DNA from 2 places in the Saccharospirillum sp. HFRX-2 genome. Region 2 is predicted to be linked to the other one. Evidence: predicted binding sites of a transcription regulator. Region 2 holds the regulator's gene; the other holds the start of a gene.
What was found. The regulator LexA, encoded in region 2, represses DNA repair genes until DNA is damaged. The targets are predictions, from matches to a motif close to TACTGTNTANNTANACAGTA.

Region 1: recA (recombinase RecA) is a predicted target of LexA. The motif match lies at 12,590-12,609, and genes of this name have one in related genera.

What each region holds. Positions count from the first base shown of each region.
Region 1 is NZ_JBEBMU010000004.1:258,095-273,857, forward strand. Features, by position in the region: gene ABMA60_RS11315 (sodium ion-translocating decarboxylase subunit beta) at 1-462, opposite strand, end outside; gene oadA (sodium-extruding oxaloacetate decarboxylase subunit alpha) at 470-2,263, opposite strand; gene ABMA60_RS11325 (OadG family protein) at 2,306-2,533, opposite strand; gene ABMA60_RS11330 (tRNA dihydrouridine synthase) at 2,858-3,808, shown strand; gene ABMA60_RS11335 (SDR family oxidoreductase) at 3,831-4,745, opposite strand; gene ABMA60_RS11340 (AraC family transcriptional regulator) at 4,911-5,837, opposite strand; tRNA gene ABMA60_RS11345 (tRNA-Arg) at 5,977-6,053, opposite strand; tRNA gene ABMA60_RS11350 (tRNA-Arg) at 6,131-6,207, opposite strand; tRNA gene ABMA60_RS11355 (tRNA-Ser) at 6,290-6,379, opposite strand; gene csrA (carbon storage regulator CsrA) at 6,493-6,687, opposite strand; gene ABMA60_RS11365 (aspartate kinase) at 6,888-8,120, opposite strand; gene alaS (alanine--tRNA ligase) at 8,169-10,772, opposite strand; gene ABMA60_RS11375 (regulatory protein RecX) at 10,954-11,460, opposite strand; gene recA (recombinase RecA) at 11,482-12,540, opposite strand; gene ABMA60_RS11385 (CinA family protein) at 12,641-13,135, opposite strand; gene mutS (DNA mismatch repair protein MutS) at 13,196-15,763, shown strand, end outside.
Region 2 is NZ_JBEBMU010000006.1:6,292-22,054, reverse strand. Features, by position in the region: gene ABMA60_RS12925 (multidrug transporter) at 102-749, shown strand; gene ABMA60_RS12920 (SCP2 sterol-binding domain-containing protein) at 752-1,066, opposite strand; gene sohB (protease SohB) at 1,192-2,193, shown strand; gene ABMA60_RS12910 (LysM peptidoglycan-binding domain-containing protein) at 2,253-3,998, opposite strand; gene ABMA60_RS12905 (class I SAM-dependent methyltransferase) at 4,135-4,926, shown strand; gene rnhA (ribonuclease HI) at 4,919-5,365, shown strand; gene dnaQ (DNA polymerase III subunit epsilon) at 5,367-6,113, shown strand; gene lexA (transcriptional repressor LexA) at 6,133-6,741, opposite strand; gene ABMA60_RS12885 (alpha/beta hydrolase) at 6,816-7,658, shown strand; gene ABMA60_RS12880 (3-deoxy-7-phosphoheptulonate synthase) at 7,723-8,817, opposite strand; gene ABMA60_RS12875 (hypothetical protein) at 8,926-9,372, shown strand; gene ABMA60_RS12870 (sulfite exporter TauE/SafE family protein) at 9,378-10,139, opposite strand; gene cysB (HTH-type transcriptional regulator CysB) at 10,378-11,352, shown strand; partial or broken gene ABMA60_RS12860 (phosphoadenylyl-sulfate reductase) at 11,362-12,087, opposite strand; gene thrH (bifunctional phosphoserine phosphatase/homoserine phosphotransferase ThrH) at 12,327-12,944, shown strand; gene pabB (aminodeoxychorismate synthase component I) at 12,955-14,322, opposite strand; gene ABMA60_RS12845 (FHA domain-containing protein) at 14,403-14,783, opposite strand; gene ABMA60_RS12840 (protein kinase) at 14,941-15,763, shown strand, end outside.

The DNA of each region.
Region 1 (15,763 bases), on a different contig from region 2:
GCCAATGGCGGCGGCGTCGGTGAGCGAGAAATCCATCCAGCCCATCGAGCTCATCCAGACCGCGCCGATGATGGTACCGAAAATACCAAACTGCGCAGCCGCACCCAGGAACAAGGTTTTGGGATTCGCCAGCATCGGCCCGAAATCGGTCATGGCGCCGACGCCCATAAAGATCAGCAGCGGGAAAACCCCACTTTCGATACCAACGTGGTAGACGTAATACAGCAGCCCGCCCGCCGCCAACATGTGTCCTTCGGCGTCATAGACCGGCGCTGCGTACATGCCGGCTTCGGGAATATTAACCAGGATGGCGCCGAAGCCGATGGGCAACAGCAGCAAGGGTTCAAAGCCCTTGCGGATCGCCAGAAAGATCAGCAGCAGCCCGACCAAAATCATCGACAACTGGCCGATGGTCAGGTTCGCGAAACCCGACTGACTCAACAACAGATTCAGTTTATCCATGCCATCCTCACAGCGTCAGCAGGGTGTCGCCGACGGAGACTGAGTCGCCCGCCTTGACCGAAACAGCACTAACAGTGCCCGCCTGCGGAGCGCTGACTTCGGTCTCCATCTTCATCGCCTCGAGGATCATCACGACCTCACCTTCTTCAACGCTGTCGCCCGGCTGCACCAACACCTTGAAGATGTTGCCAGCCAGTGGCGCCGGAATATCCAGTCCGCTGGCCGCTGGCGCTGCAGATGCCGAGACTTCACCACCTTCACTGATGCGCGTTTTATAGGCTTTGCCGTTGATGCTGACACTGACATCGCCGCTGGCATCAACCTCGGCAACATAGGACTTGCCATTCACTTCAACGGTGTAGGTGCCGCTGTCACCGCCGGCTTTCGCTGGCGCAGCGCTGGCTTCGCTCGGCACCGGCTCAAACGCATCCGGGTTGCCGCGATTTTCCAGGAATTTCAAACCGATCTGCGGGAACAAGGCATAGGTCAGTACATCGTCGACGGCCGCATCTGCCAGTTGAAAGCCTTTGTCTTTGGCGATACCGGCGAGCTCATCACTGAGTCGATCCATCTCAGCCTCGATCAGATCCGCCGGGCGGCAAGTAATGGCTTCGGCGCCATCGAGCACCTTGCCTTGCAAGTCACTGTTGAACGGCGCCGGAGCCGCTCCATACTCACCTTTGAGAATGGCCTGGGTTTCTTTGGAGATCGATTTGTAACGTTCGCCGGTCAGCACATTGAGCACCGCCTGGGTACCAACAATCTGAGAGGTCGGCGTAACCAGCGGGATAAAACCGAGGTCTTCACGCACGCGCGGAATTTCTTCGAGCACCTGATCGAATTTGTCGCCGGCGCCCTGCTCTTTCAGTTGGCTTTCCATATTGGTCAGCATGCCGCCAGGCACCTGAGCTACCAGAATGCGGGAATCGACACCACGCAGCTGGCCTTCGAAAGCGGCGTATTTTTTACGCACGCTGCGGAAATAGGCGGCGATTTCTTCAAGTTTATGCAGATCGAAGCCCGGATCACGGTCGGTGCCCTGCAACATGGCGACAATCGACTCGGTCGGCGAATGGCCGTAGGTCATCGACATGGACGAAATAGCGGTATCGACCCGATCAATGCCGGCTTCGATGGCTTTCATAATGGTCATTGACGACAGACCCGCCGTAGCGTGGCAATGCAGCGCAATCGGAATATCCAGGGTGGCCTTCAAACGACTGACCAGTTCGTAAGCATCGTAAGGTGTCAGAATGCCGGCCATGTCTTTAATCGCCAGCGAATCGGCGCCCATATCGGCTACCTGTTGCGCCAGTTCCACCCAGGCATCGGTGTTATGCACCGGGCTCGTGGTGTAGGAAATGGTGCCCTGAGCGTGAGCGCCGTTTTTCTTCACCGCCGCCATGGCGCGCTGCAGGTTACGCGGGTCGTTCATGGCATCGAAGACGCGAAAAACATCCACGCCATTGGTGACCGCGCGTTCCACAAAGCGATCGACCACGTCGTCTGCGTAGTGGCGATAACCCAACAAATTCTGGCCACGCAGCAACATCTGCTGGCGGGTATTGGGCATCGCCTTCTTCAATTCACGAATGCGCTCCCAGGGATCTTCTCCCAGGTAACGGATGCAGGCGTCGAAGGTGGCGCCGCCCCAGGATTCGACCGACCAGTAACCGATTTGATCCAGCTTTTCACAGATCGGCAGCATGTCGTCGAGACGCAGGCGGGTCGCGAACAGCGACTGATGAGCGTCGCGCAATACGACGTCAGTCAGTTGAATTGGATTTTTATGAGTCGTCATGGTGCTCGCCCTTAGGGTGGAATTCGTAATGCTTTGTTAGCATCAGCGGCCGTGTACCGCCTTGACTGCGGCAGCAACTGCCGCGACCTCAGACAGGTCGTCGCGGCCGTTACGACCAGCGCGTTTAGGTTCAGGTTCGGGGGTTCCAGGCGCCAGCATGATCAGTCGTGACATAACCAGGGTGCCGATCACCAGGACGGTGAGGAAGACGAAGACGGTGCCCATGCCCAGCAGCATCAGCTCAAGTCCGTTCATCATCAGATTCGTCATTGCACAGGTCCTTGCTCTACCGGCAGACGCACTCGGTCCGACCGATTGGAGATGGCCGGGACCCTGGCGGCCGGGCTGTTGGGTTTCAAACGGGCACTCAAACGGCCCTTCATTGTACTTATTTGTTATCCGCGACCAGTGGGCGGACAATCCCAAGCGCGCTAAAGGTTACCCCAAGAATGAGAACACAAGCAACCGAGACCGGTTCGGCAACTTTCACAACAATTCATTGCAAGATCTTGAATTGACAGCGCTTTTTCTCTTGATCCAGTCCAGCGTTCGACTAGACTTTCGGCGCATTGCAAACCACCGATTCAAACTCCCATGCGCTTGATTCTCGCTCCTATGGAAGGCCTCGCCGACCACTTTCTACGCCGCCTGATTACCGCCCAAGGCGGCTTCGACTGGGTGGTATCGGAATTTGTGCGCGTGGTGGATCGGCCTTTGCCGGACAGCGTCTTTCATCGCGTCTGCCCGGAACTGCTGAATAACGGGCAAACCGCCAGTGGCACGCCGGTGCGCGTGCAATTGCTGGGCAATCATCTGGACGCCATGGCCGCGAACGCGCAAAAGGCGATTGAACTGGGTTCTTTCGGCATCGATTTGAATTTCGGCTGCCCCAGCAAGACGGTCAATCGCAGCCAGGGTGGCGCCATCTTGCTGCGTGAGCCGGAAACGCTCCATCGAGTGGTTCAAGCGGTCCGCCAGGCATTGCCCGCCGAGGTAGTGGTTTCCGCCAAGATGCGCCTGGGTTATGACGATGCCAGCCTGATGGTTGAAAACGCCCAGGCCATTGAAAGCGCAGGCGCGACCGAACTGACGGTCCACGCCCGCACCAAAGCTCAGGGCTATGCACCGCCGGCGCATTGGGATCAGTTAGCGAAGCTGGCTGAACACATTCGACTGCCACTGATTGCCAATGGCGATATCTGGACACCCGAGGACTATCGACGCTGTGTCAGCATCGTCGGCACCGGGGATGTGATGCTCGGCCGAGGCGCCATCCGCAATCCGGATCTGGCGGCACGCATTCGCAACACCGCCGCAACCGACAAAACCAGTTGGTCGCACCTAGCACCGTTAATCACACAATTTTGGGGCGAGGTTAGACAAGTGATGCCAGAACGTTACTGCGCCGGTCGATTGAAGCAGTGGCTGAACCATTTACGACAGGTTCATCCGGAAGCGGAACAGCTGTGGCAGGGCGTGCGAGGCGAAAGGGATTTGGAACGTCTGGATCAGCGCTTGCAACCACTGACCCAGACGACGCCTTAATCGTTAATCAACGCCAAACGGGTTAGTCAAAGTGCACCCCAGTGAGCGCCTCCGACTGGGCCCACAACTGTGCCGATACCGCCTGATCCAACGCCTGTTTCGGCAATGTGTCTTCTTTGGGGTAACCGCGGGTGCCGCCGAGTCGGTCCGGTCCATAGTAGTGCCCGCCTTTGGCCGTCGGTTCAGTGGCGGCGTAGAGACTGGGTAATGCACCCTGCCAAGCAGGCTGAAACAGAAACGGCAAATAACGGCGTATCCGCGCTTGCACGCTGCTCGCACCAGAGCCATTGGGCAACAAGTCAGTGCGTGAAACACCCGGATGGGCGGCAAGGCTGCTGATCCCCCAGCCTGCAGCTTCACTGCGGCGATTGAGTTCCAGCGCAAACATCAGACACGCCAGTTTCGACTGACTGTAACTCACCATAGGCACATAACGGCGCTGTGCCTGCAGGTCGCTCAGATCAATTGCACCGGAACGGGCTGCAACGCTGCTCAGTGAAACCACCCGAGGTCTATCACCCGCTTTGAGCAGCGGTAACAAATGGGCCGTCAGCGCAAAATGGCCCAGATAATTCGTACCCAATTGCAATTCAAAGCCGTCTGCAGTCTCGCGCCGCTTAGGCGGATTCATGATGCCGGCATTGTTGATCAGAATATCCAGCCGTTGCTGGTGCTGCGCCAACTCGGTCGCGAAGGCTTTGATTGAAGCCAGATTCGCCAGGTCCAGCTGACCGAAGTCTAGGCGCGCCGAGGGCACAGCTTGCTTGATGGTCTTGACGGCAGCAGCCCCTTTAGCCGGATCACGGCCGGCAATGACGACACTGGCTCCCGCCCGCGCCATCGCCAGTGCTGTTTCAAAGCCAATTCCGCCGGTTCCAGTAATAACGGCGAGGCGGCCTGCCAGGTTGGGAATGTTGTCTTGAGTCCAGTGTGCCATCTGAAATTCCTGCAATGAATGACGACAGATGCCGGCCTTGATAGTGGCCAGCGGGTTCATCACTAAAGTGCGCTTTTAGATGTCCATCCGCTTGCAGCATTTCTTATAAAATTTGCTCATTTCTCCAAATAATACGGGTCTGCACTGAGTGGCGTCATTTCAGTCTCAGTTGGCAGCCATAGCCAGGCCGTTATAGACCCCTGTCAACTGAGCGCGCAGTGTCGTGATATCGCGTTTTGGGGCTGCGCCGAATTCACGGCTGTAATCGCGGCTGAATTGAGCCAGGCTTTCGTAGCCGACCTGGTAAGCCGCATCCGTTACCCGGATTGCACCAGAGACCATCAGCCGCCTGGCTTCGAGCAAACGCAATTTCTTTTGATACTGGATCGGCGACAGTGAGGTGATCGCTTTGAAATGTTGATAAAAAGAAGAGGCGCTCATCTGTACCGACTTGGCAATTTCGTCAACGCGCAGCGGTTCGGTATAGCGCTGACGCAACAACTGGATCGCCTTAGCAATGCGATGCATCTGCGATTCGGGCTCGGCCAGCTTACACAATTCAATCCCATAAGGGCTGCGCAACAGCCAGTAGTGAATTTCACGCATCATGGCCGGCGCGAGAATTGGAACCGCCTGGGGATCTTGCGACAGCCGTATCAGTCGCAGCAGACAGTCGGCCAGTTGATCATCGATATCAAGGACATACACAGCCGTTGCTTCAGCCGAACTGGGAACGGGCGGACGGTCCATCTGGGAGATCAACTCACTCAGCTTGGAAAAATCCAATTCCAGCGTAATCCCCACGAATGGGCCAGCTTTCGAAGCCTCAACAATTCGCCCGCAAGCGGGCATGTCCATACTGACAACTAAAGCCTGCATTTGACCGTAGGACAAACATTGGTCTGCCAGCAAGATCTGTTTTTCTCCGGTTAATACCACGCACAGTGACGGACGATAGAGGCTGTGATTGGCCTCCACCTGCGCAAAAGATCGAATAATGTCCAATCCTGCAACAGCGGTATGGAAACAACCGGAATCGGCTGGCTGCTGATCAAGAATGTCGTTCACAGCCATCATCAGAGACGTCGACATAAGCCCCCTGGATTTGTTGAGTCAGAGCGTTGGCGAAGTAGGTACAGCAGCCTAATAGACAGGCCATAACCAGCTTGATTAAAGACGCAACAAGAGGGCAAAACCAGTGCCAAAAGGAGGGATATTACAAGAAGGGAAATGGCGCGCCCGGCACGATTCGAACGTGCGACCGCCTGGTTCGTAGCCAGGTACTCTATCCAGCTGAGCTACGGGCGCGAATTGCTTCATCTTTAGGCTCTATTGAAGCGAGAGCGTTATCAACTTCACCAACACGGCTAAGTTGACCTGAAAAATGGCGCGCCCGGCACGATTCGAACGTGCGACCGCCTGGTTCGTAGCCAGGTACTCTATCCAGCTGAGCTACGGGCGCTTAACGCGATGACCGGTCAGCGACCGATCATCGATTTTGCTGCGACAGGCTGCTGTCAATCAACCAGCACTGCAAGAGCAAATGGCGGAGAGAGAGGGATTCGAACCCTCGATGAGATTTCTCCCATACGCCCTTAGCAGGGGCGCGCCTTCAGCCACTCGGCCATCTCTCCGAACAACGGCGCGCATCTTACCATGTTATTTCCAAAATGAAAGGAAAAAACTCAATAAAATTAAGCGATTAGCTCATCTTATCGGGCAAGTGACGCTAGCCTTAAAAATGAGCTTAAACCTCTTCGTCACCTTCAGGCTGACCCATTTCCCGCTGAATGCGCTGATAAATTTCCTCGCGGTGTACAGCAACATCCTTGGGCGCGTTTACGCCAATACGGACCTGATTCCCTTTGACGCCAAGTACGGTGACAGTTACTTCGTCACCCACCATCAGGGTTTCACCCACGCGGCGAGTCAAAATAAGCATCGAAATTCTCCTAAGTTATCTGGAACTACTTATTATCCAGCTCCTACCAGGTCCGCCATCAGCCGTTAGTCGTGACTTCAAGCATCCCCATAGAAAGACCACTTACACCTAACAATGGCCGACTCAACTGCTGTCAGGCCACAGCGTTGTTCGGGGCAGCGAACAACGCTGTTTCTTACCTAATAATATGCTGGGAAACCTTAGCGGCTTTCCGCGGGCTCATCCAGTTCGAATGCTGAATGGAGGGCACGTACCGCCAATTCAAGGTATTTTTCCGCGATCACCACCGATACCTTGATCTCCGAGGTCGAAATCATCTGAATATTGATGTTTTCGGCCGCCAGTGTATCGAACATCTTAGAGGCCACGCCGGCGTGTGAGCGCATGCCGACACCGACAATAGACACCTTGCCAATCGCCGAATCACCCCGTACTTCCCGCGCACCCAGGTCGTTGGCAACTTCGCTCAATACCTGCTGGACGCGTTCGTAATCGTTGCGATGGACGGTAAAGGTGAAGTCGGTACTGTTATCGGCCGCGACGTTCTGGACGATCATGTCCACTTCGATATTGGCAGCGCTGACCGGGCCCAGAATACGGCTGGCAACGCCCGGAATATCGGGCACACCGAGGACCGTCAGCTTGGCTTCGTCCCGGTTGAAGGCAATACCTGAAATGACGGGCTGTTCCATCTTGCTCTCTTCCTCCAGCGTAATCAGGGTACCGGGGCCATCCTCAAAGCTGGACAGCACCCGCAACGGCACATTGTATTTGCCCGCAAATTCGACCGAGCGAATCTGCAACACTTTCGAACCCAGACTGGCCATTTCCAGCATTTCTTCGAAGGTGATTTGTTCCAGGCGACGAGCGCGATCAACCACGCGCGGATCGGTGGTGTAAACACCATCGACATCGGTATAGATGCGGCATTCGTCGGCCTTCAACGCAGCTGCCAGCGCAACGGCTGTGGTGTCAGAACCGCCTCGGCCCAGCGTCGTGGTATTACCCAATTCATCGACACCCTGAAAACCTGCGACCACCAGAACGCGGCCGGCTTTGAGGTCTTTTTGCATGGCATCGACATCGATATGACGAATGCGCGCCTTGGTGTGAGCGCTGTCAGTGAGAATGCGGACCTGATCGCCAGTATAGGAACGCGCCGCACAACCACGCTTATGCAAAGCCATCGTCAACAAGGCGATGGTGACCTGCTCCCCGGTCGACAGCAGCACATCCATCTCGCGTGGATTGGGTTGCTCAGTAATGCCTTTGGCTAAATCGACCAAGCGATTGGTTTCGCCACTCATGGCAGACACCACGACGACAATATCGTCACCGGCATCGCGAGCGGCTTTTACCTTATCGGCGACATGTTCGATGCGCTCAACCGAACCGACTGATGTGCCGCCGTACTTATGAACGTATAACGCCATCCGTTTCGTTCCCGACTGCAGGATGCTGATTGAGGCTAAGCACGTTGCTCAGCCCAGTTGTTGTTCGACCCAGGCTGGCACCGATGCCAATGCATCGGCGAGTTTTTCCGGCTCACTGCCGCCGGCCATGGCCATATCCGGCTTACCACCGCCTTTACCACCCACCTGACTGGCGACCTGATTAACCAGGTCACCGGCTTTGAGACGATCAATGCTGTCTTTGGTTACCCCGGCCGCCAACTGCACCTTGCCGTCGTTAACCGCTGCCAACACGATGGCCGCCGTCTGCAATTTGTCTTTTAACTGATCCAGGGTGGCGCGCAGAGTCTTGGCATCGGCGCCTTCAAGTACCGCGGCCAACACCTTGATGCCACCGATTTCCACAGCGCTGGCGGCCAGATCGGTACCAGCATTGGAGGCAAGTTTGGTTTTCAGTTGCTCAACCGAGCGCTCCAGTTCACGCACCCGCTGCTGCGCCTGTGTTGCCCGGTCAACAACCTGGTCAGTACCGGTTTTAAAAACAGCGGCAACCTGGTCCAAGCGATCTTCCTGCAGATGAACCTCAGCCAAGGCATAAGGTCCGGCTACTGCTTCAATACGGCGAACACCCGAGGCAATACCGGTTTCAGATACCAGACGCACCAGACCAATATCCCCAGTGCGACGAACGTGAGTGCCGCCACAAAGTTCAATCGAATAGTTATTGATACCCATGGTCAAAACACGAACTTCGTCGTCGTATTTTTCACCGAACAGCGCCATAGCGCCTTTTGCCTTGGCTTGCTCGATCGGCATCAGCTCGGTGCTCACTTCGGTATTGGCGAACACCTGCTCGTTGACGCGTTGTTCGATCAGACGCAATTCTTTGGGCGTTACCGCTTCGAGATGCGAGAAGTCAAAACGCAGTTTGTCATAGGTAACCAGCGAACCACGCTGCTGAACGTGATCGCCAAGAACTTCACGCAAAGCCGCATGCAAAAGGTGAGTCGCACTGTGGTGACGCATGGTGTTTTCACGTTCGGCGCGGGCAACCGTTGCCTGGAGGGTGTCACCCAGTTTTACCGTGCCCGATTGCACGCGTACCTGATGCAAGTGATGGCCCTGCAACTTGGTGCAATCATCGACCACCACCTCAACGTCCTGAGCGCTGAGCTGACCATGATCGCCGATCTGGCCGCCGGACTCCGCATAAAAAGGCGTGCGGTCCAGAATGATCACACCATCATCGCCAGCGTTCAGTTGATCAACCGACTCACCGCTTTGCAGTAATTTGATAACCCGACCTTCGCCAACCAGGCTGTCATAACCGAGGAAGTCGGTGGCACCTGCCAATTGCAGATCGAGATCTTTGTCCATGCGAAATTTGCTGGCCGAACGCGCGCGCTGACGCTGAGCTTCCATCTGCTCTTCGAAACCCGCCATGTCGATTTCAAGATCGCGCTCACGAGCGACGTCGGCGGTCAAATCGGCCGGGAAGCCATAGGTATCGTAGAGACGGAAGACCAACTCGCCAGGCAGTGTCTTACCACTTAACTCGGCAATACCGGCCTCTAAAACCTCCATACCGTTGTCCAGGGTACGAGCAAACTGTTCTTCTTCGAGCAGAATCACTTTCTGCAGATGCTCTTTCATACTGAGCAATTGCGGATAGGCTTCACCCATCTGCTGTCCCAGCGCATCGATCAGCTTATAAAAGAAAGGCTCGTTCTGACCCAGCTTGTAACCGTGGCGAATAGCGCGACGCATAATACGGCGCAGTACGTAGCCACGACCTTCATTCGAAGGCACAACGCCATCGATGATCAGGAAAGCCGTCGAACGGATGTGGTCGGCAATAACACGCAGCGAACGGTTTTCGACATCGTCGCAACCGGTCGCCGCCATAACGGCACGAATCAGATTCTGGAACAGATCAATTTCATAGTTGGAATGCACCTGCTGCAGCACAGCAGCAAGACGCTCCAGTCCCATGCCGGTATCAATAGACGGACGCGGCAATGGCGTACGAGTGCCATCAGCGGCCTGATCGAATTGCATAAACACCAGGTTCCAGATTTCGATATAGCGATCGAGATCATCATCCGGGCTGCCCGGAGGACCACCGGGAACTTCCGGACCGTGGTCATAGAAAATTTCTGAGGACGGACCACAAGGACCGGTGTCGCCCATGGACCAGAAATTGTCTTTCTCGCCCAGCCGGGAAAGTCGATCCGCCGGCACACCGATTTCGTTAATCCAGATATCCGCAGCTTCGTCATCATCATGATAGACAGTGACCCACAGACGCTCTTTCGGCAGGCCCAATTCCTGGGTCAGAAAGGTCCAGGCGAAACGGATGGCATCGCGTTTAAAATAATCACCAAAACTGAAGTTGCCGAGCATTTCAAAGAAGGTGTGATGGCGAGCGGTATAGCCAACGTTTTCTAAATCGTTGTGCTTACCACCGGCGCGCACGCAGCGCTGAGAGGTAACAGCACGGTTATAGGAGCGTTTGTCCTGGCCCAGAAAGACGTCCTTAAAGGGCACCATACCGGCGTTGGTAAACAACAAGGTCGGATCATTGCCCGGTACCAGAGAGCCGCTTTCAACTTCGGTATGGCCCTGACTGACGAAATAATCGAGGAAACGTCGGCGTATTTCAGAAGTCTTCATTATCTAGCTTGCGTCCTTTACCGCACCGGTCGCGCGCCCTGAATGTTGGACCGCACCTTGGAAAAGAGTGACAAAACAACTGGCTGTGTGGCGAAAATACAGTCGTTTCAAAGGGCGCTAATGTTACACAGAAGGTTCTGCGGACACCAGTAGACAAGGGGTTTTGAGGCGATAAAAGGGGTTAATCGATGAACTCGAAATCATCATCGGAGCGCGTTGCACGCAGTTGAGACAGGACGGCACGGACGCATTCGCCGTCAAACCCGCGATAAGCCAGGAAACGCGCCAGGCGGGCCTGGACCTTGGGCTCGGACGGATCATCACGGCCCAGCTTACGAGTCGCTGCATCCAACGCCAATTCATACCAATCAACTTCAGCCTCGGCCAGTTGCGCTTCCATCGCCTCGGCAATGCCTTTCTGGCGGGCTTCGTGACGCATGCGGATGGGGCCACGATTACGCTCCAACTGACTGCGGAAGAAAGCTTCGGCAAAGCGCTGGTCATCTTGCAGCCCCTGCTCTGCGAGACGATCCAGCGCTTCAGTCACACTGTCGGTCTGATCAGGAAAACGCTGTTCCAGCTTGCGCGCGAGCTCTGCCCGGCTGTGTTCGCGGCGAGCCAGAATATTTAAAGCGGTATTCCAGGGGGTATCGGCCATAGCGGTAATAGCGGCGGGCGGCTTGATCAAGCGCCCGCCGCTAGGATCAGATCAAGCTTCGATTTGGGGTTTGTCTGCGTCTTCGGTTTTATCGGCCGCTTCAGCCTCTTCCGGAGCCTTGCTGGTAACCAGATAGGCTTCACGGATTTTAGCTTCAATGGCCTGCGCCACTTCCGGATTATCTTCCAGATACTTGGCGGCATTCGCCTTGCCCTGGCCGATTTTATCGCCCTGATAGCTGTACCAGGCACCGGATTTTTCTACCACGCCCAGCTTAACGCCCAGATCGATCACCTCGCCCATATGGTAGATACCCTTACCATAGTGGATCTGGAACTCGGCCTGTTTGAACGGCGGTGCTACCTTGTTTTTAACCACCTTGACCCGGGTTTCGGAACCGACCACTTCGTCGCCTTCTTTGATGGTACCGGTGCGGCGAATGTCGAGACGAACCGAGGAATAGAACTTCAGCGCGTTACCACCGGTGGTGGTTTCCGGGCTGCCAAACATCACGCCGATCTTCATACGAATCTGGTTAATAAAGATCACCAGGCAGTTGGCGGTCTTGATATTGCCGGTGATCTTACGCAGCGCCTGAGACATTAAGCGCGCCTGCAGGCCAACGTGCATATCGCCCATTTCACCTTCGATTTCAGCCTTGGGTACCAGGGCGGCAACGGAGTCGATGACGATAACGTCGACGGCATTGGAACGCACCAGCATGTCGGCGATTTCCAGTGCCTGCTCACCGGTATCGGGCTGGGACACCAGCAGGTCATCCACATTAACGCCCAGCTTGTTGGCGTAGGACGGGTCGAGCGCATGCTCGGCATCGACAAAGGCGCAGGTGCCGCCGGCTTTCTGAGCTTCAGCAACAACTTGCAATGTCAAAGTCGTTTTACCCGAGGCTTCTGGCCCATAGATCTCCACGACCCGGCCTTTTGGCAAACCGCCAATGCCCAGGGCGATATCCAGCCCCAGGGAGCCTGTGGAAATCGCCGGCACCGATACGTGCTTTTGGTCGCCCATGCGCATTACCGAACCCTTGCCGAACTGACGCTCGATCTGGCTTAAGGCTGCGGATAAGGCTTTCTCTTTATTGGTGTCCATGGTGTTCCCCCTGAGGCTGTCGACGGGTGTCAGACTCGCCAACACCTTTTACTGTATGAATGAACAGTATTCTGGCACAGGTCAGCCTGCACCGACAAGTTCAAATTGTATTGGCTAAGCGCTCCAGCAAACCCGACAGGGCTGCTTGAACGGTTTGCTCGCGTACGGCGGCTCGATCACCGCCAAATTGAAAACGTTCTGCCTGAGTCTGATCACCCAGTGCCCAGCCGATCCAGACCGTGCCAACGGGTTTTTCCACACTGCCACCCCCGGGCCCGGCAACGCCGGTCACAGCGACGGAATAATCAACCCCGGCCTGACGCCGGCCGGCTTCAGCCATGGCGCGCGCCACCTGTTCACTGACCGCGCCATGTTGCTCAATGCCTCGAGCGGGTACGCCCAACGCCTGCTTGAGTTCATTGGAATAGGTGACCCAACCGCCTTCATACCAGTCCGAGCTACCGGCCATATCGGTTAAGGCGGCGGCGATCATTCCGCCGGTACAACTTTCCACGGTAACCAGACGTGAACCAGACGCCAGCAGTCTTTGAGCTAATCGAACGATGTTCTGATCGTCGCTGACCATACGTTTCATCCTGACTCTGATTCGAATACCATGAGCGGCTCTTCACGGATCAACCAAGACCCTCACCGCATGTCGCAAACCACCAGTAAAAATCAACACACCCCCATGATGCAACAGTACCTGAAGATCAAAGGTCAGCATCCAGATGATCTGGTGTTTTACCGCATGGGTGACTTCTACGAACTGTTCTACGGCGACGCTAAAGAAGCCGCCCGCCTGCTCGATATCACCCTGACGCAACGCGGCCAAAGCGCTGGCGAGCCCATTCCCATGGCGGGTATTCCTTACCATTCCGCCGAAGGCTATATCGGCCGACTGGTGCGTCAAGGGCATACCGTTGCCATCGCTGAACAAATTGGCGATCCCGCCGCGGCTAAAGGTCCGGTCGAGCGCAAGGTGGTAAGGGTACTGACACCCGGCACTTTAAGCGATGAAGCTTTTTTGAACGACCGCCAGGAAAGCCTGCTGGTAGCGTTAATCGAACGCGACAATGGCTTCGGTCTGGCCGCTCTGGATATGGCCTCCGGCCGTTTCACCGTGCAACTGCTGAGCAGTCAGGAAGCGTTGATTGCCGAGCTGGAACGTCTGCGGCCGAGTGAGTTGCTGTTGCCCGAAGACGACCCGGCGCCGGAGTTGTCGACGCGCACTGCCATGCGTCATCAGCCAGTCTGGCTGTTCGATCTCGACTCTGCCCGTGAACGTCTGACCACCCAGTTAGGTACCCGCGATCTCAGCGGTTTCGGGGTGCAGGACATGCCGCTGGCGTTGCGCGCCGCCGGCTGCCTTTTGACCTATGCCAGCGATATGCAAAAGAGCACGCTGCCACACATTCGTGCCATCCTGCCCGAACGCCATGACGATTCGGTGATTCTCGATGCCGCTTCGCGCCGCAACCTGGAAATCGACCTCAACGTGCGCGGCGAGGAAGACAACACCCTGTTTCAACTGATGGACCACTGCGCCACCGCCATGGGCAGCCGTCAATTGCGTCGCTGGCTGGGCCGGCCGCTGCGCAACCGCGACGAACTGCGCCAGCGCCAGCACGCCATCAGTACCTTGCTCGACGATTTCCGTTTCGAAGGCCTCGCCGCCCTGCTCAAACCCATCGGCGACATCGAACGGGTGCTGTCGCGAGTCGCGCTCGGCTCAGCCAGACCGCGCGATCTGGTCCGGCTGCGCGAAGCCATGACGCAATTGCCGCTGCTGCAAAACGATCTGACACCACTCGATTCTCCGCGTTTAAAACAACTGGCCGATGCCTTGCACGAACAGCCTCATTGGCAGGATGTGCTCGGCCGGGCATTGATCGACAACCCGCCGGTGGTGATTCGCGAAGGCGGTGTTATTGCTGCAGGCTTCGATGAAGAACTGGACGAACTGCGCGGCATCGACAACAACGCCAGCGACTTTCTGCTGCAACTGGAAAAGCAGGAACGCGAGCGCACCGGCCTGCCGACACTCAAAGTCGGCTACAACCGGGTGCACGGCTACTACATTGAAATCAGCAAGGCCCAAGCGCGCGAAGCCCCGACGGATTACATCCGCCGCCAAACTTTGAAAAACGCCGAACGCTTTATCACCCCGGAACTGAAGCAATACGAAGATAAAGCCCTGAGTGCCAAAAGCCGGGCGTTGGCGCGGGAGAAATTTCTCTATGAAGCCCTGGTGCAGGAATTGGCCGACGATCTGGCTAACTTGCAGACCATGGCCAATGCGCTCGCTGAGCTGGATACCCTGGTTTGTCTGGCCAATTGCGCCGATCGTTTTAACTGGAACGCGCCGGAACTGACCGATGCCGCCGAGCTGCATATCAGCGAAGGCCGTCATCCCGTTGTCGAGGCGGTAACCGAAACGCCCTTTGTGCCCAATGATCTGACGCTGAACAGCGACATCAGCACCCTGGTCATTACTGGCCCGAACATGGGCGGTAAGAGTACCTTTATGCGCCAGGCCGCGGTTATAGCGCTGCTCGGCCATATTGGCAGCTTTGTGCCTGCAACGGCTGCAAAAATCGGCAATATCGATCGTATCTTCACCCGTATGGGCTCGTCGGATGACATCGCCGGCGGCCGTTCCACCTTTATGGTCGAGATGACCGAAACGGCCAATATTCTGCACAACGCCACACCCAATAGTCTGGTCATCATGGATGAGGTCGGCCGCGGCACCTCGACCTTCGACGGTCTGTCATTGGCCTGGGCCGCGGCGTCGGAACTGGCGGAAACCAAGCGGGCATTAACGCTGTTTGCGACCCATTATTTCGAGATGACCGCCCTGCCCGATCACTACGAAAACGCTCGCAACCTGCATCTGGATGCGACCGAACACGACGATCGCCTGGTGTTTTTGCACCGCGTCCAACCGGGACCCGCCAGCCAGAGTTTCGGTATTCAGGTAGCTCGTCTGGCGGGAGTGCCGGGCGCTGTTATCGATGCTGCGCGCAGCAAATTATCTGAACTTGAAGGTGGGCCGATCGTCACTTCGACACCCAGTCGCACCCGCAAAGCAGAGTCCAGCCAAGCCGCCGTTCGGGACACTCCCTTGCAAAACGACTTGTTTGCCAGCGCACCGCACCCTTTGCTGGAACGGCTGGAAAAACTCGACCTGAATGGCATGACACCGCTGCAAGCCCTGAAC
Region 2 (15,763 bases):
TCAGGCGCTGTTGTGCCTCTCTAAACCGACTAGAGTGTATCGCTAAGCTCAGGCTTTTCGGTTCAATCGGACCCCATCGCAAAGGTGTAAGAGGGAAGCATATGACCTACTGGCCGTTACTCTTGATTCTGTTTCCGGTGTGCGTGCTGCTGCTGTTTCTGGCTGTGCGCTTGTTGTTTCGTGGCGGCTGGGTGGGCGGTTTTTTCCGCGGCCTGATTGGTATTGGCAGCCTGCTGATTATCGTTGTGCTCGGTTATCTGGTCGTCGATCTGGCGGCTTACCGGGCCTTGCGCGCCGAAACCACCATTGCCAGCCTGTCGTTCCAGCAACTGGGCGATCAGCGTTATCAGGTCGAACTGACGCCCACCGATGCCGATGCCAGCCAAAGCTTTGAACTGACCGGCGATGAATGGCAGATCGATGCGCGCATTCTCACCTGGACCGGCCCGTTAACGGTTTTGGGCATGGAACCGGTGTTTCGCCTGGAACGGCTGTCCGGTCGTTACCGTGATCTGGCGCAGGAGCGCAGTGCCGATCGTCGGGTGCATTCGCTGGAAAATGACCGCTGGTTAAGCATGCGGCAGTTTGAACCCTTCCTGCCTTGGGTCGATGCGCGTTTTGGTAGCGCGGCTTATTTACCGATGGTTGATGGTGGGGTCTTTGAAGTGGCGTTGACGTCGCGGGGCTTGATTGCCCGGCCGGTCAACGAACCGGCGCGGGCAGCGGTGGGCAGCTGGAGCTCTGAATAGAATCAGAGTGAGAACAGATCCGACAGGCGTGTCGCCAGCATCATGTCACCTTCGGTGCGCAGCCGGCCGGCCATAAAGGCCTGCATGCCATTCAACTCACCCTCGGCAATCTCGTTGAGAGTATCGGCGTCCATCAGCAGGGTCACGCTGGGATCGTCGTGCTCACCTTCACCCAATTGGCACTGGCCGTTCTTAACGATCAGGTGGTAGGTTGCGTCGTCTTCGATGGCAAATTGGAAAACTTCATCCATATCGCCCGCTGCGTCCGCGTTAAACCGTGATTGGATGGTATTGAAGAGTTCAGCCGTCGTAGCCATCTAAGGTCTCCTGTACATGGGCTTGGGAACTTCGGCATTGTAGGAGCCGCCCATGGTGAAATCAAACATCTGTTTGAAACGAAAGTTTGAAGCCGATAACAGTCAATACAGCAAGGAGCCACAGCGTGTGGAGTGATTACTGGTTGTTCTTATTGAAAGCCCTGACGGTGGCCCTGGTCATCATCCTTATTATCGGCGCCATTGCCCGCAATGCGCGCTCAGGGCAGGCGGGAGGTCACAAAGGCCGATTGATCGTACGCAAGCTGAACGAGCGTTTCCGCCGCCAGGCCGATGCTATTCGTCACCAGGTGTTCGATAAAAAAGCGCTCAAGGCTCACCAGAAAGAAGAGAAAGCGCGACATAAGGCGGACAAGGGAAAAACGCCGGAGCGCGTCTGGTTGCTGAACTTCAAAGGCGATATTCAGGCGTCGCAGGTTGCTTCGCTGCGTGAGGAGATCAGCGCGTTGCTGGCCGTCGCTAAAGCCGGCGAGGAAGTGGTGCTGGTGCTGGAAAGCCCGGGCGGTGCGGTCAGCGGTTATGGCCTGGCGGCGTCGCAGCTGATGCGCATCCGCGATGCCGGCTTGAAGCTGACCGTCTGCGTCGACAAGGTCGCCGCCAGTGGTGGCTATATGATGGCCTGTATTGCCGACCGCATTATGGCCGCGCCTTTTGCCATCGTCGGTTCCATTGGTGTGTTGGCTCAGGTGCCCAACGTCCACAACCTGCTGAAAAAGCACGATGTCGATGTTGAGGTGTTAACCGCCGGCAAACACAAAGCGCCGCTGACGCTGATGGGTGAGAAAACCGAAGCCGGTCGGCAGAAATTTCTCGATGATCTGGAAGCCATTCATCGCCGCTTTAAAGGCCTGGTCGGTCGCTTCCGTCCGCAGCTGGAGCTCGACAAAGTCACCGAAGGCGACTTCTGGTTGGCCGAAGATGCACTGGAGCTGCAACTGATCGACGAGATTGGCACCAGTGACGACTACCTGAAAAAACTGGTCGATGACAAAGAACTGGTCTCAGTCACCTGGAAGCCGCAACGTCATCTGAATGTGAAGGTGCGCACCGCTGCCTCGGCCGCGACGGAAGGTTTTTTTGAGCGCTTATCGCAGCGGATATTGCCGTAATTAACCAATAAAAAAAGCCGGCAGTTGCCGGCTTTTTTTATTGGGCCGTGACCCGTGCATTAGTTAATGCGGGTTACGTCCACATAGAGCGTGAGGCGTTGACCGGGTTGAATGTACGGCTGGTCAATGCTGTTCCAGCGTTCGATATCGGTAACACGGACATTAAAGCGGTTGGCGATGCGTGACAGTGAATCACCGGAGCGCACCACATAACCGACCCGACGTACCACTTCACGGTTGGTCGGCACATTGGTGCGGGCGTTATTGGAATCCAGCCAGATGGCAAGCGTCTGGCCCGGACGCAGTACATCGCGCGGCGCCATGTTGTTCCAGCGCGCCAGATTGCCGACGCTGACGCCGTATTCGCGGGAGATGTCCCAGAAAGTATCGCCGCCGCGCACCACATAGTTAACGCGGGTGCGGTTGCTGCCGGCCAGCGCATTCTGGGTGCGCGCCAGGCGTTGGCTGGCACTCATTGAATAATCGCTGGAGCGGGCGGAGGCGATGGGGATCATCAACGCATCACCGGCGCGAATCAGGCTGCCGGACAGGTCGTTGGCGTCGCGCAGCATTTCCACTGTGACATTAAAGCGACCGGCAATGGTGAGCAGCGAATCACCCGGTTTGATGGTATAGCGCTGCCAGGTCATGCGCGATTCCGGCGGCAGTTCAGCCAGTTTCTGGCGGAAGCCTTCGGCTTTATCGACGTAAACCAGCAAACGGTGCGGACCGTCCGGGTTGGTGGCCCATTGGTTGTAACCCGGGTTGAGCAGGTACAGATCGCTCAGGTCCATATCGGCCAGCTGGGCGGCTTGTGCCAGATCGATCTGACCACCGACTTCTACCACGGCGAAGTAGGGCTGAGTGCTGACCACGGGCAATTCGATGCCATAGACTTCCGGCGAGTGAATCAGCTTGGCCAGGGCAAACATCTTGGGCACGTAGGCTTCGGTTTCGCGCGGCAGGTTCAGGTGCCAGAAATCGGTTGGCCGGCCGGCGGCTTCGTTGCGACGCACGGCGCGCAATACGGTACCGGGGCCGGAGTTGTAGGCGGCCAGGGCGAGCAGCCAGTCGCCATCGAACATCTGGTTCAGGCGATCAAGATACTCCAGGGCGGCGCGGGTGGAGTCGACGACATCGCGACGGCCGTCGTACCACCAGTCCTGTTTCAGACCGTACATCCGGCCGGTGGACGGAATGAACTGCCACATACCGGCGGCGCTGCCGTGCGAATAGGCGAACGGATCGAAAGCGCTTTCAACGATCGGCAGCAAGGCCAGGTCGAGCGGCATATCACGCGCTTGTAATTCTTCGACGATGAAATAGAGATAACGACCGGCACGATCACTGACCCGATTGATGTAACTTTGGTGCCGGGCATACCAGCGCAGTTGGGCCGTGATCCGAGGATTGTCGAGCGTGACGTCGAATTCGAAGCCGCGGCGCAGGGTTTGGTAGAGGTCGTCAGGGTAGTGCGAGAAGGGATCGTATACAGCGCGGGCGCGGGCATTTTCTGCGCTCAGGTCCGGCTGGTGGGCGAAGATGTCGTCGGTGACCAGCAAGGTGGCAACCAGCGGATCGTAAACCGGATCCGAAAACGGCATGCTCAACGGTGGCCGCGGCATGATGGCCGGATAACCTGCATCCAGATCGATACCGGCGGTACGCACGGTTTGCTCGATGGGAATGCTGGTGCCGAACCAGGATTGGGGAATGCTTGAAAGGGAAGACCCGCCCAAGGTACTGCAGCCGCTAACCAGTATGCTGGCCAGGGCCGTTGGAAACAGATAACGATTTAAAAGCATGCAAGGGTCGCTTGGGTTTTGAAGCCGGTTTCGGTTTGGGCGATAATTCTATGTTGGTGATGGGGGTGTCGCAAGTGGACGGTCTTGTGCCTGATGTTCATCGGCGCTTCCTTGAACGATTTATTGCGAGGGTGTTTTGAATAACCAGATTGGTCAGCGCTTCAAACACCTGCTTCGTGCCGGGCCTCCGCATGTTGCCTCTCAGGAGGTTGCGCTTTCAAATTGGTATCGCTCTGCTTTGGGTCAGCGTCTGATCGAAACCGAGCGAGAACTGGTTGCGCGGGGACTGGCTGGTCGTTTCGGTTCTCATCTGTTGCAACTCGACAGCGGTTTGCACGAGCCACTTTTCGAGCAACGTCTATTTGGCTGTGGCACCATTGTCAGCCAACTGGATAACCGCGCACCTTGCCCGGTGGTTCGGGCCGACGCCGAAGCCTTACCCTTCGAACCGGAAAGCATTGATGCACTGGTGATGCATCATACGCTCGATCAGTGCGAAAACCCTTATCAAGCGGTGCGTGAAGCAGCCCAGGTGTTGCGTCCCGGTGGGTTGTTGGTGATCGTCGGCTTTAATCCGTTCAGTGCCTGGGGGGCTCGGGCGATGCTCAGTCGGGCTCAATCCGGGGTGTGGCGGTCGCGTTTTATTCGCAGTGGTCGTGTGGCTGACTGGATGCAACTGCTCAATTTCGAAATGGAGCGCCAGGAGAAACATCTGTTTATTCCGCCTTACCGCCGTCCGGAGTGGTTGGGGCGGTTAGGTTTTTTGAGTCGCGTGCAGCGACGTTTATTGCCGGTCTCCGGTGCAGTCTACCTTTTGGTGGGTTGCAAACAGGTGGCGGGACGAATCAATGGTCGGCCGCGCTGGCGCGCCCGGCCGGTACTGAAATCCGGCCTGACGAGCCGGACGATAAGGAATCAATATGAGTGACGCTGTCACCCTTTATACCGACGGCGCCTGCCGTGGTAATCCCGGTCCGGGTGGTTGGGGCGTGTTGATGCGCTCGGGCAAACACGAAAAATCACTGCATGGTGGCGAACGCGATACCACTAACAATCGTATGGAGCTGATGGCGGCCATCGCTGGTTTGGAATCTTTGAAGCGGCGTTGTCAGGTGGATCTGTACACCGATTCCCAATATGTGCGCAAAGGCATCACCGAGTGGATTCATGGCTGGAAACGCAATGGCTGGAAAACTGCCAGCAAGCAGCCGGTGAAGAATAAAGACCTGTGGCAGCGTTTGGATGAGCAGATCGGCAAGCACGAGGTGCAGTGGCATTGGGTAAAAGGCCACGCCGGTAATGAAGGGAACGAACGTGCCGATGCGCTGGCTAATCAGGGCGTCGACGACATTATTAAGCGAGGTTGATATGCGACAGATTGTACTGGATACGGAAACCACCGGTCTGAGCCCCAACAAGGGCGATCGCATCGTCGAAGTTGGGTGTGTCGAACTGGTCGGCCGTAAACATACTGGCCGACACTTTCACTACTACATCAACCCGGAGCGCGACATTCCCGAAGAAGTGATCGCCGTTCACGGCATTGATAATGAGAAGGTTAAGGACGCGCCTAAGTTTCGCGATATCGCTGACGACTTCTGGCAGTTTGTCGCGGGCGCTGAACTAGTCATCCACAACGCCTCCTTCGATATGGGCTTCCTGCAAATGGAATTTGATCGGTTGGCCGCCGAAGGTGACAGCCGTTTCGGTCGGTTGGACAGTCATTGCACCGTGCTCGATACGCTGATGCTGGCGCGTGAAAAACATCCGGGTGCCAAGGCTTCACTGGATGCGTTGTGCAAACGCTATGGTATCGATAACGGCCACCGTACACTGCACGGCGCTTTGCTTGACTCGGAGATTCTTGCTGACGTCTATTTGATGATGACCGGTGGCCAGACGGCACTGATTCTGGATGAAGAACCCCAGTCCAATAATGAAGAAGTGAGTTTTGATGCCAGTGCGGTGATGGCGGCTGGAGAGCGCTTGGTCGTTATTGAGCCGACGGCCGCAGAGCGCGAAGCGCATCTACAGATGCTGGCGATGATTGAGAAGAAATCCGGCACCGCGCCCCTGTGGAATAGCTCGAATGAGCCAGAGGCGCGACCGGAGTGATGCGTTTGCCGGGCGGTGCTTAGTGCAACGTCCGGCGAATAACGCCGACGTAGAGACCTTCGATGGCAAAGTCGTCCTGTTCCAGGTCGATCTTGATCGGATCAAAGTCGGTATTTTCCGGATAGAGCGTTACAATGCCGCCTTCGCGTTCATAGCGTTTGACGGTGACATCTTCACCGACTCGAGCAACAACGATATCGCCATTGCGGGCTTGATCGGTCTTGTGAACCGCGATTAGATCGTCTTCCAGTATGCCGATGTCTTTCATACTGAGCCCCTGCACCTGAAGCAAATAATCGGCTTTGGGGTTGAACAGACCGGAGGGAATTTCGACGAATTCCTCAATCTGTTCCTGGGCCAGAATAGGGGAGCCGGCAGCAACACGGCCGACGACGGGAATGCCCGCTTCGGCTTCGGATTCCGGCAGTCGGATACCGCGTGAGGCACCGGAGACCATCTCAATAGCCCCTTTACGGGCCAGGGCCTTGAGGTGTTCTTCCGCCGCATTGGGAGATTTAAAACCGAGCCGTTGGGCGATTTCTGCCCGGGTCGGTGGGTAGCCGGTGGCGCCAAGGTGCTCTTTAATGATATCCAGCACCTCTTGTTGACGAGCGGTCAGTTTCAGCATAGTGTCGCCCTGTTTTTTTATACAGTAGCTGTGATTATATACAGGCTACGCTCACTGTAAAGGACTCTAAAGGCTTGAAAAGTAGCAGTGAACTTTTCCCGGTGGCTTTGGCCAGTGCGGAATTCAAAGAAGGCGTCTACGAAGATGTCTATTCCCTGAAACCCAACAACAGCACCGACAAAACCGTCGAGATTGCACTGGTGCGTCTGCATCAGGAAAAAGTGACCAAGGCGTTGCCGCTATTGTTGGTTCACGATGCGTTCTACAACCACTGGCAATGGTTGGATTATGGCGTTGGCGGTACCGCTGGTGAGTTGGTACGTCAGGGTTACGATGTCTGGCTATTGGATTGGCGGGGCCATGGTTTGTCATCGCGCAACCAACGACCGCAAACCAATACGCTGGACATTATGGCTGAGTATGATCTGCCGTCCGTGTTCGCGTTTATTGAAGAACGCTGTGGCCACAAACCAGCCGTTGTTGCTCGCGGCATGGGTTGTGAGTTGATCAGCCGAACTCTGGCCTACGGTGAGACGCTGCCGGAGCTATTGTTCGTTAATTCCCACCAGTTACCGCCACGTCGCCTTTATTGGTTACCCGGCGCCAAGCTGATTCAGCGCATTCGTCTGCTTAAAAGCGCCTGGGTGAAAGGGCCGGGCGAAGAAATGGAAGTGCGGCAACTGTTTCGTCAATTGCTGAAAAAAGGGGGTTGGTTTGGTGGTTGGAAGACCACTGGCGGCCAGGCTATTCGTCCATCGCTGGATGCCCATCAGGACGTCACGCGTTGGGTATTTGAGCCGGGTCGTACTCCCTCCTGGTTAAAGCGCATGCGAGTGGCAGAAGATCATCGCAGCGAAGCCCGGGTGGTCGATTTTGATTGGGCGGCCTTGCTGCCCAAGGCGTCGGAGCCGGCCTGAAGCCAGTGTTCGAGTAATAAAAAAGGGTAGCCATAGTAGCTACCCTTTTTTGTGCCAGCGGGTTTTAGCCGGCTTTTATATTGGTGACATTCTTGCTGATGCGACGCGGCAATGCGTCTTTTAGTTTGTCGCGCATCGACAGCAGTAATTGCTCTGTTGTTGACCAGCTGATGCAAGCATCGGTCACCGATACGCCCGGTTTCAGGTCGGCCAGGTTCTCAGGGATTTTCTGATTGCCGGCTTCCAGATTGCTCTCAATCATCAGACCGATAATGGACTGGTTACCTTCCAGTATTTGGTTGGTGATGTTGTCAGCCACTAGCGGTTGCAGGTTGTGGTCTTTATTGGAGTTGGCGTGCGAACAATCGACCATGATGTTGGTGGGCACTCCGGCCTGACGCAGGCTTTCTTCACACAGCGAGACGCTGACTGAATCGTAGTTGGGTTTGCCATTGCCACCGCGCAACACCACATGACCGTAGCGATTACCGCGGGTATGGATAATCGCTACCTGGCCTTCGTGGTTGATACCCAGAAAGCGGTGCGGTGACGACACTGAATTCAGTGCATTAATAGCGACGTCCAGGCTGCCATCGGTACCGTTCTTAAAACCGACCGCAGAGGACAGGCCGCTGGCCATTTCGCGGTGAGTCTGGCTTTCGGTGGTACGCGCGCCGACGGCAGACCAACTGATCAGATCCTGAAGATACTGAGGTGAAATCGGATCCAGCGCTTCTGTGGCTGTGGGTAAGCCGATTTCAGCGATATCCAGCAACAGTTTGCGACCAATGTGCAGCCCGTCTTCAATCTTGAACGAATCGTTCAGATAGGGATCGTTGATCAAACCTTTCCAGCCGGTGGTGGTTCTGGGTTTTTCGAAATAAACACGCATCACCAGCAGTAAGCTATCCTGAACTTTCTCATTAAGCGCTTTTAAACGCCGCGCATATTCCAGCGCTTGTTCGGGATCATGAATAGAGCAGGGGCCGATAACGACAATAATACGATGATCGTCGCGATCCAGGATGCGTCGTACCGCTTCGCGGCCGGCATCAATAACGGCGTGGGCGCTGTCGGAAACAGGAAGGTCGGCTTTTAACGCCTCTGGTGTAATCAGAATTTCCTGGCTTTCGACGTTCAGATTGGTTAACTGTTGCATGGTTTGCGAGCGGCTCTTCTAAGTGAGGCTTTTTGGGGTCGTCTTCACAGGCAAAGATGATAGGGAAGTAAATAAACGAATACAAGCCGTAAACAAAGGGTTACACATATGAGTAGCAAGGGCGCAGTCAAAGAAAGTAGCGCAGCGAGCCAAATTGCCAAATGGGCATTGGTGCTGGCCTTTATTTTGGCCCTGGGCATCGCATTGGATGAATTCACCGCCAATACCGGCGATGGTGAATATCGTCTTTCCATTTGGGACCGTATTACCGGTAAGGAACCACCAAAACAAGGACGCGCGGAGGTGAGTGTGCAATTGGCACAGGAGCTCTGCCGTCAGCAGGTTCGGCAAAGTTTGGGCGAAATGTTCATTCGGGCGCATTTCGATAACCGATCTTCCCGGTACAACCAAGAACTTAAAGTTCACACCATCTTTCTGGACCTCGAAGTGACGTCTGGTGAATCGGGTGTTTACGGCCGTTGCGATGTCTCGGCAGTCGACCGTCGAATCCTGGAGTATCGCGTCAAGGGTTGGAGTAACCCCTTCTGGCGTTAACGGATTCAGAAGACGGCGTATTTCAGGCCTAACAGCAACAGCGCGGTTGCCAGTAACGGATGCATGATCCGGGCGGGCAATCGCGCTGATAGCGATGTGCCGATATAAATTGCCGGCAAAGACCCGAGAATCAACGCCGCCAGTAACGCAAAATCAACATTCCCCAGAAACAGATGCACCAGGCCCGCTGTCAGTGTCAGCGGCACGGCGTGCGCAATGTCTGTTCCGACGATTTCCTTCGGCATCAGCATCGGAAACAGCATCATTAATACGGCGGTGCCAATAGCGCCAGCGCCGACCGAACTGAGCGTTACCAGAAACCCCAGAACGACACCGACCAACCAGATCAGGATTGGATGATGGACTTGTTGTCGCGAATGCAGACGACGGGACAGGCGGTTGCGAAAAATCAGCACCGCAGCGGTGGTGACCAGCATGACACCCAGGGTGGTTTGCAGAATCGAGGCGTAGTGTTCAGGCTGGCGGAAAAAGAAAAACAGCATCAGACCCGTTAGTGCCGCTGCCGGTAGGCTGCCCGCGGCCATCAGAGCGACGATTGGCCAGCGCACATGACCACGACGATGATGGGCCACCATGCCACCGCTTTTGGTGATGGCGGCGTACCAAAGATCGGTGCCAATAGCGATGTGCGCGGGGAAGCCGAACATCAGCAGCAGCGGCGTCATCAGGGCGCCACCACCGACGCCCGTCAGGCCGATTATCAGGCCGACGGCGGCTCCGGACAGACTATAGAAAAGGATTTCCATACTGACTAAATCGTCATAGAGTACTGGTGTTGCTAAACCTATCGGTTATTAAGTATTCTTAAAAAGAATAATTGATCATACTTATATAACTTTACTGTTCTATCGCCCAGCACTGAAATTGACAGTAAGAAGAGTGCGGTAACGCACCGGATCCGATGTCGCTGTATTCAGTAATCGACAAGGACAAACAGGCAGCACTGCGCAAAGCGGTGATTGCTGCGATCGAAACGGGGAAACCATGAAGCTGCAACAGCTCAAATATATCTGGGAAGTCGCACATCATGATCTCAATGTGTCGGCGACAGCCCAAGTGCTCTACACCTCCCAACCGGGCATCAGTAAGCAGATCAGATTGCTGGAAGATGAGCTGGGCATCGAGATTTTTGCCCGTTCCGGCAAACACCTGACGCGCATTACACCCGCCGGTGAAGCAGTGTTGAAAGTCGCTGGCGAAGTGCTGCGTAAAGTCGATTCCATCAAGCAGATTGCCCAGGAATTCAGCAACGATCAGCAGGGTAATCTCAGCCTCGCCACCACTCATACTCAGGCGCGTTATGCGCTGCCCTCAGTGATCGACGATTTTATTCACGAGTTCCCTAATGTGGCCTTGCACATGCATCAGGGAACCCCGGTGCAGATTGCCGAAATGGCTGCCGATGGCACCGTCGATCTGGCCATCGCCACCGAAGGCATGGAGCACTTTGCCGACCTGGTGATGATGCCGTGCTACCGCTGGAACCGTTCTATCGTCGTACCGAAAAACCATCCACTGGCACAGAAAAGTCAGCTGACGCTGGAAGATGTTGCTGCTCATCCCATCGTTACGTATGTGTTCGGCTTTACCGGTCGTTCCAAGCTGGATGACGCCTTCGTCAATAAAGGCTTAACACCAAAAGTAGTCTTTACCGCGGCCGATGCGGACGTGATTAAAACCTACGTTCGTTTGGGATTGGGCGTGGGGATTCTGGCGCATATGGCGATCGATCCGGAGCAGGACAGGGATCTGGTCAGCCTGGATGCCAGCCACCTGTTTGAACCCAGTGTGACCAAGATCGGCATCCGCAAAGGCACCTTTATTCGTGGCTTTATGTATCGCTTTATCGAACGTTTTGCACCGCATTTAAATCGTGATCTGGTCGATCGTGCCATGGCGACACATAGCCGCCATGAGCTGGACGATCTCTTCCAGAATATTACTTTTCCCACCTATTGAGATGACGGACTAAACGCTGGGTGTTTTGATGTTTCCAGCGTGCAGTCCGCATTCTTTTTGCGTCGATTCTTCCCACCACCAGCGGCCTTCGCGTTCGTGCTGGCCGGGTAATACCGGTCGCGTGCACGGCTCGCAACCGATACTGACGAACCCTTGCTGATGTAAGTCGTTATAGGGAATTTCCATCAGCCGGATGTAATCCCAGACTTCCTTGGAACTCCAGTTTGCCAGTGGATTGTATTTGTACAACGCCTCGCCGCGGCCTTGAAAGCTGCCATCCAATTGCACGCTGGGAACTTCAGAACGCGTGCTTGGACTTTGATCGCGACGCTGACCGGTGATCCAGGCATCCAGGCCACTCAAGGCACGGCGCAGCGGTTCGATTTTGCGTATGCCACAGCATTCTTCGTGACCGTCCTGATAAAAACTGAACAGGCCTTTTTCCCGAACCAGGGTTTGCACCGCTTCCGCTTGCGGGCTGAACACTTCGATATCGATGTTGTAGTGGTTGCGCACGCGTTCAATAAAGGCGTAGGTCTGGGGATGCAGACGTCCGGTATCGAGGGTGAAGACCTTGGGTTTGTCAGTCAGTTTGCTCAGCATATCGACCAAGACAACGTCTTCGGCTCCGCTGAAGGAAACCGCCAGATATTCATGTTCGCTCAGGGCGCGCTTAACGATTTCTCGCGGTGACAGGCCGGATAATTCCAGGTTCAACTCGGTCAGGTTCATTAGGTCACGGTCTTTTTGAAGGTGGCGCTAGATTAGCAGCCTCGAACTCGGACGAAAAATAGCTGCAACTCATAAAGTTATTACCTAAGCGTTGCGACCCGATTTCCCGGTTCAGGGCACCGGACATTTTTTGATCAGCTCGCTACAGCATCAAGACAGTGCTGCATAAACTGCCGTTGCCAACTTTGAGGCCGCGTTCTAGTGTATCGGCCATTCTCAACAAGCGACTCAAGGAAACTGCCGTGGAACTGGCCTGCCTGGATCTGGAAGGGGTGTTGATACCGGAAATCTGGATTGCCTTTGCTGAGCAAACCGGTATCGAAGAACTCAAAGCAACTACGCGTGATATTCCCGACTATGACGTCCTGATGCGTCAGCGTCTGGCCATTTTGGAACAGCATAAGCTGGGGCTGAATGAAATCCAGGCGGTTATTGCGCAGTTGGCTCCGCTCGAGGGTGCGGCCGATTTTGTGGGCTGGTTACGCGAGCGGTTTCAGGTGGTTATTTTGTCGGATACCTTCTACGAATTCGCACAGCCATTGATGCGTCAGCTGGGTTTTCCGACGCTGTTTTGTCATCGATTGGAAGTGGCCGAGAATGGCCGGGTAGTGGATTATCACCTGCGTCAGAAAGATCCCAAGCGTGCTTCAATTCGCGCTTTCCACAGCCTGAATTATCGCTGCATCGCCGCCGGTGATTCCTATAACGACACCACCATGCTGGCTGAAGCTGATGCTGGGATTCTTTATAACGCCCCGGATAACGTCATTGCCGAGTTCCCGCAATTTCCTTCTGTGCGTGGTTACGATGAACTGCGTCAAGCCTTTTTAAGCGCCAGCAATCGCGACTTAACGCTCTAAGCTCTGGCCTTTAATCCGCTTCAATGTGCCCCAGGGTTTTGAGTAGTTGTCGAACCTTGGTGGCGCTTTCGGCGTATTCGCTGTCGGCATCGCTGTCGGCAACAATGCCACCACCACCGGCGCAGTTTAAGGTTTGGCCACGACGCACCACTGAGCGGATCAGAATGTTGCTGTCGAGGTAACCATCGTCGCTGAACCAGAACGCCGAACCGCAATAACTCGCCCGAGCCGCCAGCTCTAATTCATCGATAATTTGCATGGCGCGACGTTTGGGCGCGCCAGTAATCGAACCGCCAGGAAAGGCATCGAGCAACGCTTTTAACGGGCTGGTCTGCGGTTGTAGCTGCGCCGTCACGGTACTGACCAGATGGTGCACATTTGAATAAGACATCAATTCGAACAGGCGTGGCACCTGAACCGATCCTGGTCGGGCGTTGCGTGCCAGATCGTTGCGCAACAGGTCGACTATCATCAGATTTTCGGCGCGATCCTTGGTGCTGTTTAGCAGCGCCTGAGCCTGTTCATGATCACTTTGACTGTCTTTACCGCGCGGACGCGTGCCCTTAATCGGCTGGGTAACGATGGCGCCGTCATCGATGGTTAAAAAACGTTCTGGCGACACACTCAGCAGGCTGTGGTCGGTAGCCCGGTGATACACCGAAAACGGCGCGGGCACTTGTTCGATGAGTTGCTGATAGAGCGTCCAGTCATCGATGTCGGTGGGGCATTCGGCCCTCCATTGACGGGTTAAATTGGCCTGGTAAACATCGCCGTCGAGAATGTGCTGCTGCAGTTGTTCAAAACGTTGCTGGTACTGCGCTCGCGACATCATTGAACGCCAGTGCAGCGCAACGGATGGGCTCGCAGCGGTTTTTTCCAATTCGGGTGTTATGGTTTGCAAGGCATTCAGTCGTGCCACAATTTCAGCCGGGCAGTCGGGGTGAATCAACAGCCAGGTTTTCATTTGCTGATGGTCGAGCACCAGACTCCAGTCATAACGATCGACGCTGGCCAGGCATTGTTCGGCGCTGTGTCGGCTGCTGATCTGCTGCGATTCAAAACCGGCGTCGTAATCAAAGTGACCGGCAAGTCCCGAGGCGAAGGGCAGGTCGGGTGCACCGCCGTGACGACGATATTGGTTCAAAAAGACACTGAAGTCGTCGATGGTGAGCTGGTCAATCTGCTCAGCACGACGGCGTTCAACCTGGCCATGACCGAGATATCGAAAGCGTTCGGACGGCCAGGCGGAACACCATTCCCAGCGATGTTGTTGCGGGTCGGCCCGGCCGGAATGAAACCAAATAGCGCCGGTTTCATTGGCAATATGCTGAAACCAGGGACGGGCGCTGGCGGCGTATGGAAGTTCAATGCGTTGCAAGGTAAGAATCCGCGTCGGCCGATCGGTTCGGGTCAGGGGTTGAAAGGCAGGTCAGCGCCGGGGAGGCCCGGCGCCTGTTATTAATCTTTGGTGTAGTAAACGCCGGGGATCCAGCTTTTGTGGATTTTGGCGGTTTGTTCGAAATCCTGAGTGGTTTCATCCAGATAACGAAAGTTGACGAAGCCAATGCGAATATCGTCGTCGTGACGCAAAGCGGCGGGTTCGGGCAGCCGCTTCTCATTGAGGAAGGTACCGTTAGTGCTGTCAAGGTCGGTCAGTTGATAGAAACCGCCCTGTTCATTATCGGCTTTGACCCACTCAATGCGGGCATGGCGGCCAGACACAGCGCGGTCTTCGATTTGGATATCGTTGTCGGCAGCGCGACCAATCGACACATCCTGGCCGTTCAATGCGACCTTGTGTTGAACCACCTCATTGTTGACCTGCATAAGGATGGGCATGTTCTTACTCCAATCTGCTCTAGGACCTGCAGTCCTCTTTTTTGGCTTGTCCGCAAAGCGGCAATCCGTTATAGGTTACCATTAGTACCGGCCGACGTTGATATATAGCTAACAAATGACTCAGCAATCCGCAGCGGAACAGATTAGTAGGCGTTCAATGGTTTTGCGGTCCCTGTTGAGCTGGCCACTGGCTCTGCTTCTGGCCGTCACCCTGTTAATGGTTGGTTTCCCCGGCGGTCCGTTATTGGACCAAAGCTGGTTGCGATTGACCACTGCCTGGTCCTGGCAATCTTCCGCTCCGCCGCCACGCTATACTCTCGATCCTGCCAATGTGCCCGATGGCAGCCTGGTGGTCTGGCCGTCCGGCTGGCAACTGGGGCCGGTGTCCGGCCCGATGATGACGCCGCAACAGGGACTGAGTGCTGACTGGCCTGTCTGGGCCTCGGCGTTAATGTTGCCAACCTTGCCCTCAGTCTCGGCCGGCCCGGCACTCACGCCCTTCGACCTCTACTGGCAGCCAGCGCAACATGGCTATAAATCACTGGTCTATCACAGCGGCGACCGCTTGCTGGTGGATGCCCAGCTGACGCTGCTGGATGACGCCGACTGGCGTTATCAACCCGGCCAGCTGCTGATCAATCCGGATCGTCAATTTCCGGTGAACTGGCAGGGCGCCGTTTTGCTGGCTGACTTTGCTGTGCCGGAACCCGAATTCGAATCGCTCACCGCCGCGCCGTTGCCCAAAATCGCCCAGCGCGACGGGCCAGGACTCGCGGCCGTTCGTGAACACTGGGCGTTGCAGCAAGGTTTCTACTTATATACGCCGTTTTGGCTGTCACTGCTGGCGGCCTTTGCTATGGCCTTGCCTTGGCTTTTACCGCGTTATCTGGCTCGACCCTTGTGGGCGGGACCATTAATAGCAGTGGCCTGGATTGGGTTAAATCTAACGCTGGCGGTTACGCTGCGCTGGTGGTTGCCGC